3 regions of the Lentzea sp. NPDC102401 genome follow, and region 2 is predicted to be linked to each of the others. Evidence: riboswitches for the same ligand, from Rfam matches in the RefSeq annotation. Region 2 holds a riboswitch; each other region holds the start of a gene.
What was found. A riboswitch is a leader RNA that binds a small molecule or an ion and turns the genes downstream of it on or off. The one in region 2 is predicted to bind glycine.

Region 1 (3,266 bases), on a different contig from region 2:
TCGGCCTCGCGGACGGCCTGCTCGATGGCGAACGAGTTCGAGGCGAGCGTGCGCAGCCGGCCCTGGAACTGGGCGTCGATCTGACGCAGGCGGTCGACGTTGGTGTCGAGGATCTGCACGTCCGCGCCCATGCCGACGGCGATGGTGGCGGCGTTGACGCCGGCCACGCCGCCGCCGATCACGACCACGCGGGCCGGGGCGACACCGGGGACGCCGCCGGGCAGCACGCCGCGGCCACCGGAGGGCTTCATCAGGCTGAACGCGCCGACCTGCGGGGCCAGCCTGCCCGCGACCTCGGACATCGGGGCGAGCAGCGGCAGCGAGCGGTTCGGCAGTTGCACGGTCTCGTAGGCGATGGCCGTGGTGCCGGACGCCAGCAGCGCCTCGGTCAGCGGCCGGTCGGCGGCGAGGTGCAGGTACGTGAAGAGGGTCTGACCGGCGCGGAGACGGGGGTACTCCTCGGCGATCGGCTCCTTGACCTTGAGAACCAGGTCACCTTCCGCCCACACGTCGTCGGCGGTCGGGAGGATCTTGGCGCCCGCGGCGAGGTACTCCTCGTCGGTGATCGCGGAACCGAGACCGGCGCCCTGCTCGACGTACACGTCGTGGCCGCGGCTGGTCAGTTCGTGCGCACCGGCAGGCGTGAGAGCGACGCGGTACTCGTGGTTCTTGATCTCGCGAGGAACTGCGATCCGCACGATGACTCCTCCGTTCGGTGGGCCGACATCTCATAATGTGGGCCAGTCGGAAGGTCATGTCACTGTGCGGATCGCACTATCCGGTACCCCCCTGGTTGTTCATCTAGGACAGAGCGACCTGAGCCTCGTTCGCGTTCCGCTCGACCGTCCTGCGTTGACACTCGGCGGGGGCCGCACATAGCGTTCGCGCCGAGAACTGAACACCGGCCGCGGCGCGCAAGCGTCAGAACCCGAGTGGGAGAGACCTCGACGAACCGGTCGGGGCGCCGAAGGGGCAAGCTCCCGCACACTCTCAGGCAGCAAGACCGCTCGGGGTAGGCAACTCTGCACGGCGGAGGGGGCGCAAGTTTCCTGACCCGTCACAGCCAGAGGAGTCGCGCCGTGGAGTTCCCCGAGAACCTGCTCTACACCGCCGAGCACGAGTGGGTCGACTGGACGCCGGGCACCCAGGACCCGCTGACCTGCGGAATCACCGAGTACGCCGCTGATGCGCTCGGCGACATCGTCTTCGTCCAGCTGCCAGAGGTCGGTGCCAAGGTCGTCACCAACGCGGTCTGCGGCGAGCTGGAGTCCACCAAGTCCGTCAGCGACCTGTTCTCGCCCGTCACCGGTGAGGTGATCGAGGTCAACAGCGCCGTCGTGGACGACCCGGCGATCGTGAACAACGACCCGTACGGCGCCGGCTGGCTGTTCAAGGTCCGCGTCGAGTCGGCCGAGAACCTCCTCACCTCGGCGAAGTACGCCGAGCTCACCAAGTCTGACTGACCGCTCCACCACCACGAGGGACTGATCAGTGGCGATCAGCGTTTTCGACCTGTTCTCCGTCGGCATCGGACCGTCCAGTTCACACACGGTCGGTCCGATGCGCGCGGCCGCGATGTTCGTCGAGAAGCTCGGCGCACGTGTGTCCGAAGTGGACCGCGTGCACGTCGAGCTGTTCGGCTCGCTCGGTGCGACCGGCCACGGCCACGGCAGCCCCAAGGCCGTGTTCCTGGGCCTCGAAGGCAACCATCCCGAAGAAGTCGATCCCACCGTCGCGGCCGCCCGCGTCGAGGAGATCGTCTCCGCCAAACGGCTCAGGCTCGGCGGCGCGCACGAGATCGACTTCGTGCACGACCGCGACCTCGTCATGCACCGCCGCAAGTCACTCCCGTTGCACCCCAACGGGATGAGCTTCGAGGCGTTCGCGGGCGGCAAGTCGGTCGAGCACGCCGTCTACTACTCGATCGGCGGCGGTTTCGTCGTCGACGAGAACGCGTCGGGCACCGACCGGATCAAGCTCGACTCGACGCCGTTGGCTCACCCGTTCCTGACCGGCGACCAACTGCTCGCGCGCTGCCGCGAGACCGGCCTGTCGATCAGCGAGATCATGATGGCCAACGAGCTGTCGTGGCGCACCGAAGCCGAGGTGCGCCAAGGACTTCTGCGCATCTGGCACGTGATGCAGGAGTGCGTCGAACGCGGCTGCAACGAGCACGGCGTCCTGCCCGGCGGTTTGAAGGTCCGCCGCCGCGCCGCCGAGATGCGCAGGACGCTGGAGAAGGAGCACTTCGTCACCGACCCGTTGCGGGTCATGGACTGGGTGACGCTCTTCGCGCTGGCGGTCAACGAGGAGAACGCGGCGGGCGGCCGTGTCGTCACCGCACCGACCAACGGCGCGGCCGGCATCGTCCCGGCGGTCCTGCACTACTACACGAAGTTCGTGCCGGGAGCCTCCGACGACGGCGTGGTCCGCTTCCTGCTGACGGCAGGCGCGATCGGCGTGCTGTTCAAGGAGAACGCGTCCATCTCCGGCGCCGAGGTCGGCTGCCAGGGCGAGGTCGGCTCGGCCTGCTCGATGGCCGCGGGCGGTCTCGCCGAGGTGCTCGGCGGCACCCCCGAACAGGTCGAGAACGCCGCCGAGATCGCCATGGAGCACAACCTCGGCCTGACGTGCGACCCGATCGGCGGCCTGGTGCAGATCCCGTGCATCGAACGCAACGCCGTCGCGTCCATCAAGGCCATCACGGCCGTGCGCATGGCTTTGCGCGGCGACGGCTCGCACTTCGTGTCGCTCGACAAGGTCATCAAGACCATGCGGGACACGGGCAAGGACATGTCGGTGAAGTACAAGGAGACAGCTCGCGGCGGACTCGCCGTGAACGTCATCGAGTGCTGACCTCCGCCAGCATGTCGATCTGGTACACCGCCCACTGCGCGCTCTCGCCGTCCATTTCGGACAGACGGGCGCGCAGTGCGGCGGTGAGCAGCCACTCCCGGATCGGGCCGCCGGGCTCTGGCCAGAGATCCCAGCTGGAGGCGGACCGCCCGCTGCCGGACAGGAAGTCGTAGGACCACTCCCGGGCGAGCTCCGCGACGACCACCGGGGGAAGGTCGTCGATGACGCGCAGCCACGGGGTCACGTCCTGATCCATCTGGGCCGCGGCCCAGATCAGCTCGGCGACCTCCGGCCAGCGCTCCTCGTCGCCGGCGGCGCGGACGACGGTCTCGGTGAGCAGCGATCGCAGCGCGATCTGCTCGTTCTCCGGCCAGCGGGACAGCCCTGCCCACGTCAGGCCTTGGGTGAGC
Region 2 (3,266 bases):
TGCTGGCGCGCCAACTCGGCCGCAACGGCTTCGGCGACCTCGGGGTCGTACTCCGCGAGGGAAGCGTTGAACTGGTCGGACATCTGGAGAATCTCCCTACTTGGCGCGCTTGTAGAACGGAAGTGCGACGACCTCGACCGGCTGCTTCTTGCCGCGGACGTCGACCAGCAACTGGGTGCCCGGCTCGGCACTGGCCTTGGTCACGTAGGCCATGGCGACGGAGTAGCCGAGGGTCGGGGACAGCGCGCCCGACGTCACCTCGCCCACGACCTCGTCACCGTTGAGCACCGCGTAACCGTGGCGCGGGGCACGGCGCTCGGGGGTCTTCAGTCCGACCAGGACCGAGTCCACCCCGGACTCGGCGACCTTGGCCAGCGCGTCGCGGCCCACGAAGTCGCCGGGCTTGTCGAGCTTCACGACCCGGCCCAGGTTCGCGTTGTACGGCGTCAGCGACGTCGTGAGCTCGTTGCCGTACAAGGGCATTCCGGCTTCGAGACGCAACGTGTCGCGGCAACCGAGACCGCACGGCTTGAGCTCGTGCGCCTCGCCGGCGGACAGCAGCGCGGCCCAGACGGCCGGCGCGTCGGCGGGCGCGACGAAGAGCTCGAAGCCCTCCTCACCCGTGTAGCCCGTGCGCGCGAGCAACGCGTCGACACCGGCCACGGTGGAAGGGTACGAGGCGTAGTACTTGACTGACGCCAGATCCGTCTCGGTCAGGCCGGACAGGATCTCGACCGACTTCGGGCCCTGGATCGCGATCAACGCGTAGTCGGTCGACCTGTCCGTGACGACGGTGTCGAAACCGGCGGCGCGCTCGACGAGGGCCTCGGCGACGACCAGAGCGTTGGAAGCGTTCGCGACGACCATGAACTCCTGGTCGCCCAGGCGGTACGCGATCAGGTCGTCCAGCACGCCGCCGTCGGCCTGGGTGATCATCGTGTAGCGGGCCTTGCCGACGGCCAGCGCGGAGATGTGGCCGACCAGCGCGTGGTCGAGGGCCTCGCCCGCCTGCGGTCCGGTCAGGACGATCTCACCCATGTGCGTGAGGTCGAACAGGCCCGCGGTGGTGCGCACCGCGTGGTGCTCGGCGAGCTCGGACGAGTAGCGCAGCGGCATCCGCCAGCCCGCGAAGTCGGTGAACATCGCGCCGAGCTGCTCGTGCTCGGCGTTCAGAGGCGTGAGGCGGGACATCAGAACGCTCCTCCAGGGTGCGCCGAAGAGCCGGACGCGGCCGGCTGAGGCATCAGAAGAATGACACGGTCCATCGGAGACTCCTCACTAGAGCGAGCCTCCCCCTCTGTCATGAGCCTGAGAGCTTCACCACCGAGGTGGCTTGCACCGTGGGCGAGGCTGCCGAGCAGCCTGCTTTCCAGAGTTGCCTTCGTCGCGCGGTACCTGTGCCTGAGAGATTCCGGGGAGGGATTGCTCCTTCGGCGCCCCTGCTGGAGGGGTCTCTTCCGCGCGACATCGACGGCCGTGTTCAGTTGGTAGCCCCAGACGCTAGCAGGCCAAACGTCACAGCGGCACGCCCTGCGCCGTCTTCTCGACCACCTTGCGCTCCGCCCAGAACGACAGGAACGGGACCGTGCCGGCGAGCAGCACCAGCAGGGTGCCCTTGATCGACCAGCGGAGCTTGAGCGCCAGGTCGACGGAAATCACCAGGTAGATGGCGTAGAGGAAGCCGTGGATCGGGCCGACGACCTTCATCGCGCCGCCCATGTCCGCGGCGTACTTGAGCACCATGGCCACGACCAGGAGCAGCAGGAAGACTCCGACCACGTAAGCCATGACCCTGAACCGGGTCAACGCACCCTTCATCTGCCCGCCTTCGCTCAACGACCGTCCCGCGCGTTGAGGTTCGCGAGCATGCGGTTGTAGGCCGCGAGCTCCGCGTCTTCTTCGTCGTCGAAGTGCTCGACAGGCGCGGGTTTGACGGCGTCAACGGTAGCCATCGGCTTCGGGGCGGCCGCAACCGGCTCGGGTGCGAGATCCGCCTCACGGTTCTGGCGCGCCAAACGACGGAACCGCCACACCATGAAGAGGGGGAAGAGGCCGAAGAGCGGCCACTGGAGCACGTATCCGAGATTCTGGAACGTGCCGCTGGCGGACTCGAAGCGCTGCCACTGCCACCACGCGAGTCCGCAACAGGCGACCAACGCCGCCAGACAGGCGAACGCGATCAGCACTCGTTGGGGGGTAAGGAGGCCGCGCACGACCTCCACACTACTGGGGAGTTGTCCCGGGAGTCCGGGAGCCCTTGCGGGGGCCCCGGGGACTTGGGGAGCCCTTCCGGGGGTCTGGGGGCCGCCCCCGGCGAAAAACACTCCGAAGTCAGCTTTGGCGAGCGCGCTCCGCGAGCGCGCCGCACCGCTGACGTAGGGCTGCCGCCTCCGGCAGCCCGTTCCTACTTACGCCACGCCGTCCCGGCGCTGCCTCTGCAGACGAGCAACGCACCAGGCTGCGGCAGAACCGCGGCGAAGGTGCTGGAGAACCGTCATCGGTCCCAGGCGCCTCCCGAGATCGGCAGGAGACAGGCCGGCCGCGCGGTAGTCGAGCGCGCGCTGGTCCAACGGGCTGATGCCCGCGTCCCACCACTGCTCGGCTTCGGCGACGTCGCCCACCAGCTGCCAGTAGCTCGCCGCGGCGGCGAGCAGTGCCTCGGGTGCCTCCGGCGCCCGCTTGCGCATCGCGGCCACGTAGGCCGGATCCGCCGAGTCGACCTTGACCAAGCCACGCGACCCGCTCCTGCCTCCCCGCTGCACGGGGATGCCTGGCGCCGAGGGGGGAGCCTCCGCGAGCCACGCGTTCTTGATCCGGTTCACCTCCTGCATCTCTGCGTCGTCAGACCGTTCAGCCGCCCACTGCTGCAACAGCTCGTGGACCCCGGAGTCCTCGACCATATGTGCCTCCTCGTCGGTCGGGGATCGGCCATTGCAGCGGAAGGTATTCGGTAGGTCTGACAATCGCCAGACCCTGAATCCCCAGAACACCCGTTACCAGTGCGTGATTGGCCTCATTCCACCCATCCGGCTCAACGCAGACGGCCGAGGATCACCGAACGTCACTAGTTGAGAGGGGTGGCCGTGCCGAAGAGGCTCCTGACGAAGGTGATGATCGACTCCGCGCCGTCCCGCAGCCAGCCGAGAGCCGTCTGGACCGCCGAAGCGGACTCTTCTGGCCGGGTGATCAGGAGGAACAGCACCAGCGCGACGCCCGCCAGCACTAGCACCTTCTTGAGGTTCACAGGTACCTCTCCGTCCGTGTGG
Region 3 (3,266 bases), on a different contig from region 2:
AACATCAGGGTCGCGGTCGACCACCTACGGCGCCGCGGCGTGCAGGACCTGGCGCGCATCACGCTGTTCTCCGACGGCACCACCGTCTACGAGTGCACCTCGCCCGAAGAGGTCGTCGATCTGCTGCAGGGTGGTCAGGGCGTGTTCGGCATCGCGGTCAGCGGTGCGATGCGCGAGATCTCCGGCACGATCCACGAGTTCCCGGCCGAACGTGCGGACGGCGTCGAGATCGCCCCGATGACCGAGGACGAGCTGACCCGCCGGCGTCGCGAGCGCGCCACCGGCTGACCGGCCCAGCTGAACGGCACTGCGAACGTGGCCGACTGGCGCCGTGGGATGGCCGGTCGGCGGCAGCGATCAGACTCCGCCGATCTCTAGCGTTTCAGGCATGACGATCACCCCCTCCTATCAGGTCGTGAAGGTGCTGGAAGCGGCGGCGCAGCGCGCGCTCCGGCTGGAGTTCGGCTTCCTCGGCACCGAGAACCTGCTGATCTCGCTGATCGACACCATCGGACCCGGCCGCAAGCTCGGCGTGAAGTCGCTGCGGGCCCAGGCGATGGCGCGGGGGCCGGAGCACTGGGCCGACGAGGACGGTGGCGTCGTTCCCGAGGCTCATCCGGACGTCACGGCGTTGGTGAACGTCGCCTGCGACCGCCTTGTCGTCGAGACCGTCCCGCCCGTCAGCCGTGCGCTGGAGGAGTGTCTGCTCGCGGCGGTCGCCCAGGCCGGCGACGGCGTGCTGACCACGACCCACCTCTCCCTCGCGTTGCTGGAGCAGGGGTCCGGACGTGCCGCCGACCTGTTCGTGCTGCGCGGAGTGGACGTCGAGGCGACGGCCGCCGCGGTGCGAGCGGATGCGGCGCGGCCCTACGCGGAGATCGAGGAAGCGCCCGCCGTGCGGTTGCTGCGCAAGGCGGGCGCACTGGAAGGGGAGTCCGGCGGCGGGTACGTGCGCTGGCTGATGCGCTGGATCGCGCGCGGCCAGGGACTTGGCGGGCCGGTGCTGACCGTCGTGCGCAACGAGGCCGGACGGCTGGCCGTGGCCGCGAGGCGAGAAGTGTCGTCTCGCGATCTGGTGGAGGCGGTGGTGACGGTCGACCGCCAGTTGAAGGTGGCGGGCAGGAGGCTGAAGCCGGAGTTCGAGTCGGGCGGGGCGGCGGCGTTGCGCGAGGCGGGGATCGACCTGGCCGCGTTGCCCGTCAGCGGTGGCAAGGTGGAGCGTGCGATGGAACGCGCGAAGCTCGTCGCGGCCCGGCGCGGAGACGACGTCGTGGGCACCACGCACCTGCTCGTGGCGCTGCGCGACGACCCTTCTGACCCGCTGTCCGGGGCGTTGTCCGGTCTTGGCACTGAGATGTAGGTCGCGTCCCTGGGGACTGGTGGGGCTGCCTGCGGGTATTCTTCTCGGGTAGTCGCTGAACTCAGGCGGGAGAGACCGGGTTTCGAGCCCGGCGCCGAAGGAGCAAGTCCCTCCCCGGGAACCTCTCAGGCATCCAGGACCGCCGAGCGAGACGCCTCTGGAAAGTGGATCACCAGGTTTTTCTGGGGATCCCGCCGACGGTGAAAGCCCATCCTGACAGGTGGGTGAACCTCTCAGGCGCCCTTCGGGGTACGGACAGAGCGGGGAGGGCACCAGGACACGTGTGCCCGCAGCCCCCCGGAGGCGTTTGATGACGCAGGACCGCATTCCGCTCGCAGCTCTCGAGCACGGCACCCCGTTCGCCGACCGCCACGTCGGTCCGCGCCCCGCCGAACTCGCGCGCATCCTCGACGTCATCGGCGTCGGATCGCTCGAGGAGCTCGCGCAGCACGCGGTGCCTTCGTCCATCCACGAGCGCGACCTCGTGCTGGACCTGCCCGCCCCGGCCACCGAGACCGAGGCGCTCGCGGAACTGCGTGAGCTCGCGTCGCAGAACCGCCCGATGACGCAGATGATCGGCCTCGGCTACTACGACACCGTGACGCCGGGCGTGATCCTGCGCAACGTTCTCGAGTCGCCTGCCTGGTACACCGCGTACACGCCGTACCAGCCGGAGATCTCGCAGGGCCGTCTCGAGGCGCTGCTGAACTTCCAGACCATGGTCGGCGACCTGACCGGCCTGCCGGTCGCGAACGCGTCCATGCTGGACGAGTCGACCGCCGCCGCCGAGGCGATGACGCTGGTGCGTCGCGCCGGTCGCTCCAAGTCGAACAAGTTCGTCATCGACGCCGACACGCTGCCGCAGACGCTGGCCGTCATCGAGACGCGCGCCGAGCCGCTGGGCATCGAGATCGTCGTCGCCGACCTGTCGCAGGGCATCGAGGGCCTCGGCCTGGGCGGCGACTTCTACGGCGTGCTGCTGTCCTACCCCGGTGCTTCCGGCGTCGTGCGCGACCAGGCCGCGTTGATCGAGGAGATCCACGCCGCCGGCGCGCAGGCCGTCGTCGTCGCCGACCTGCTGGCGCTGACGCTGCTGCGCGCGCCGGGCGAGATCGGCGCGGACGTCGTCGTCGGCACCACGCAGCGCTTCGGCGTGCCGATCGGCTTCGGCGGCCCGCACGCCGGGTACATGGCCGTCCGGTCCGGTCTGGAGCGTCAGCTGCCCGGCCGTCTCGTCGGTGTCTCCGTCGACTCCGACGGCTCGCTGGCCTACCGCCTCGCGCTGCAGACGCGTGAGCAGCACATCCGCCGCGAGAAGGCCACGTCGAACATCTGCACCGCGCAGGTGCTGCTGGCCGTGATCGCGTCCATGTACGCCGTCTACCACGGTCCCGAGGGCCTGCGGTCGATCGCGACCCGCGTGCACCGCCTGGCCACCGTGCTCGCCACGGGCCTGTGCGAGGCCGGTCTCGACGTCGTGCACGGCGAGTTCTTCGACACCGTCCAGGTCCGCGTTCCCGGTGAGGCCGCCGCCGTCGTCGAGAAGGCGCGCGAGGCCGGCATCAACCTGCGCAAGGTCGACGACGACGTCGTGGCAATCGCTTGCGACGAGAAGACCACGCGCGCGCACATCGTCGCCGTGTGGGAGGCCTTCGGTGTCACCGGGTCCGATGTGGACGCGATCGACGCCGACACCGCCGACGGCATCCCGGGCGACCTGCGCCGCACCTCGGACTACCTGACGCACCCGGTCTTCCACGCGCACCGCTCCGAAACCGCGCTGCTGCGCTACCTGCGCGCGTTGTCCGACAAGGACGTCGCGCTGGACCGCAGCATGATCCCGCTCGGTTCCTGCACGATGAAGCTGAACGCCACCGCGGAGATGGAGTCCATCACGTGGCCGGAG

Region 1: it holds a riboswitch for glycine, as region 2 does, so the genes downstream of both, gcvH (glycine cleavage system protein GcvH) here and gcvT (glycine cleavage system aminomethyltransferase GcvT) in region 2, are expected to answer to the same signal.
Region 3: it holds a riboswitch for glycine, as region 2 does, so the genes downstream of both, gcvP (aminomethyl-transferring glycine dehydrogenase) here and gcvT (glycine cleavage system aminomethyltransferase GcvT) in region 2, are expected to answer to the same signal.

Annotation. Positions count from the first base shown of each region.
Region 1 covers NZ_JBIWKS010000010.1:329,425-332,690, reverse strand. Annotated here, with positions in the region: gene ald (alanine dehydrogenase) at 1-698, opposite strand, end outside; glycine riboswitch at 924-1,016, shown strand; gene gcvH (glycine cleavage system protein GcvH) at 1,080-1,463, shown strand; gene ACIRG5_RS31990 (L-serine ammonia-lyase) at 1,492-2,856, shown strand; gene ACIRG5_RS31985 (hypothetical protein) at 2,843-3,266, opposite strand, start outside.
Region 2 covers NZ_JBIWKS010000004.1:236,369-239,634, forward strand. Annotated here, with positions in the region: gene glyA (serine hydroxymethyltransferase) at 1-83, opposite strand, end outside; gene gcvT (glycine cleavage system aminomethyltransferase GcvT) at 97-1,191, opposite strand; glycine riboswitch at 1,288-1,379, opposite strand; glycine riboswitch at 1,380-1,470, opposite strand; gene ACIRG5_RS16185 (DUF3817 domain-containing protein) at 1,516-1,818, opposite strand; gene ACIRG5_RS16190 (hypothetical protein) at 1,833-2,186, opposite strand; gene ACIRG5_RS16195 (transcriptional regulator) at 2,409-2,900, opposite strand; gene ACIRG5_RS16200 (hypothetical protein) at 3,065-3,244, opposite strand.
Region 3 covers NZ_JBIWKS010000015.1:124,874-128,139, forward strand. Annotated here, with positions in the region: gene ACIRG5_RS39540 (MerR family transcriptional regulator) at 1-288, shown strand, start outside; gene ACIRG5_RS39545 (Clp protease N-terminal domain-containing protein) at 389-1,360, shown strand; glycine riboswitch at 1,417-1,512, shown strand; glycine riboswitch at 1,516-1,621, shown strand; gene gcvP (aminomethyl-transferring glycine dehydrogenase) at 1,671-3,266, shown strand, end outside.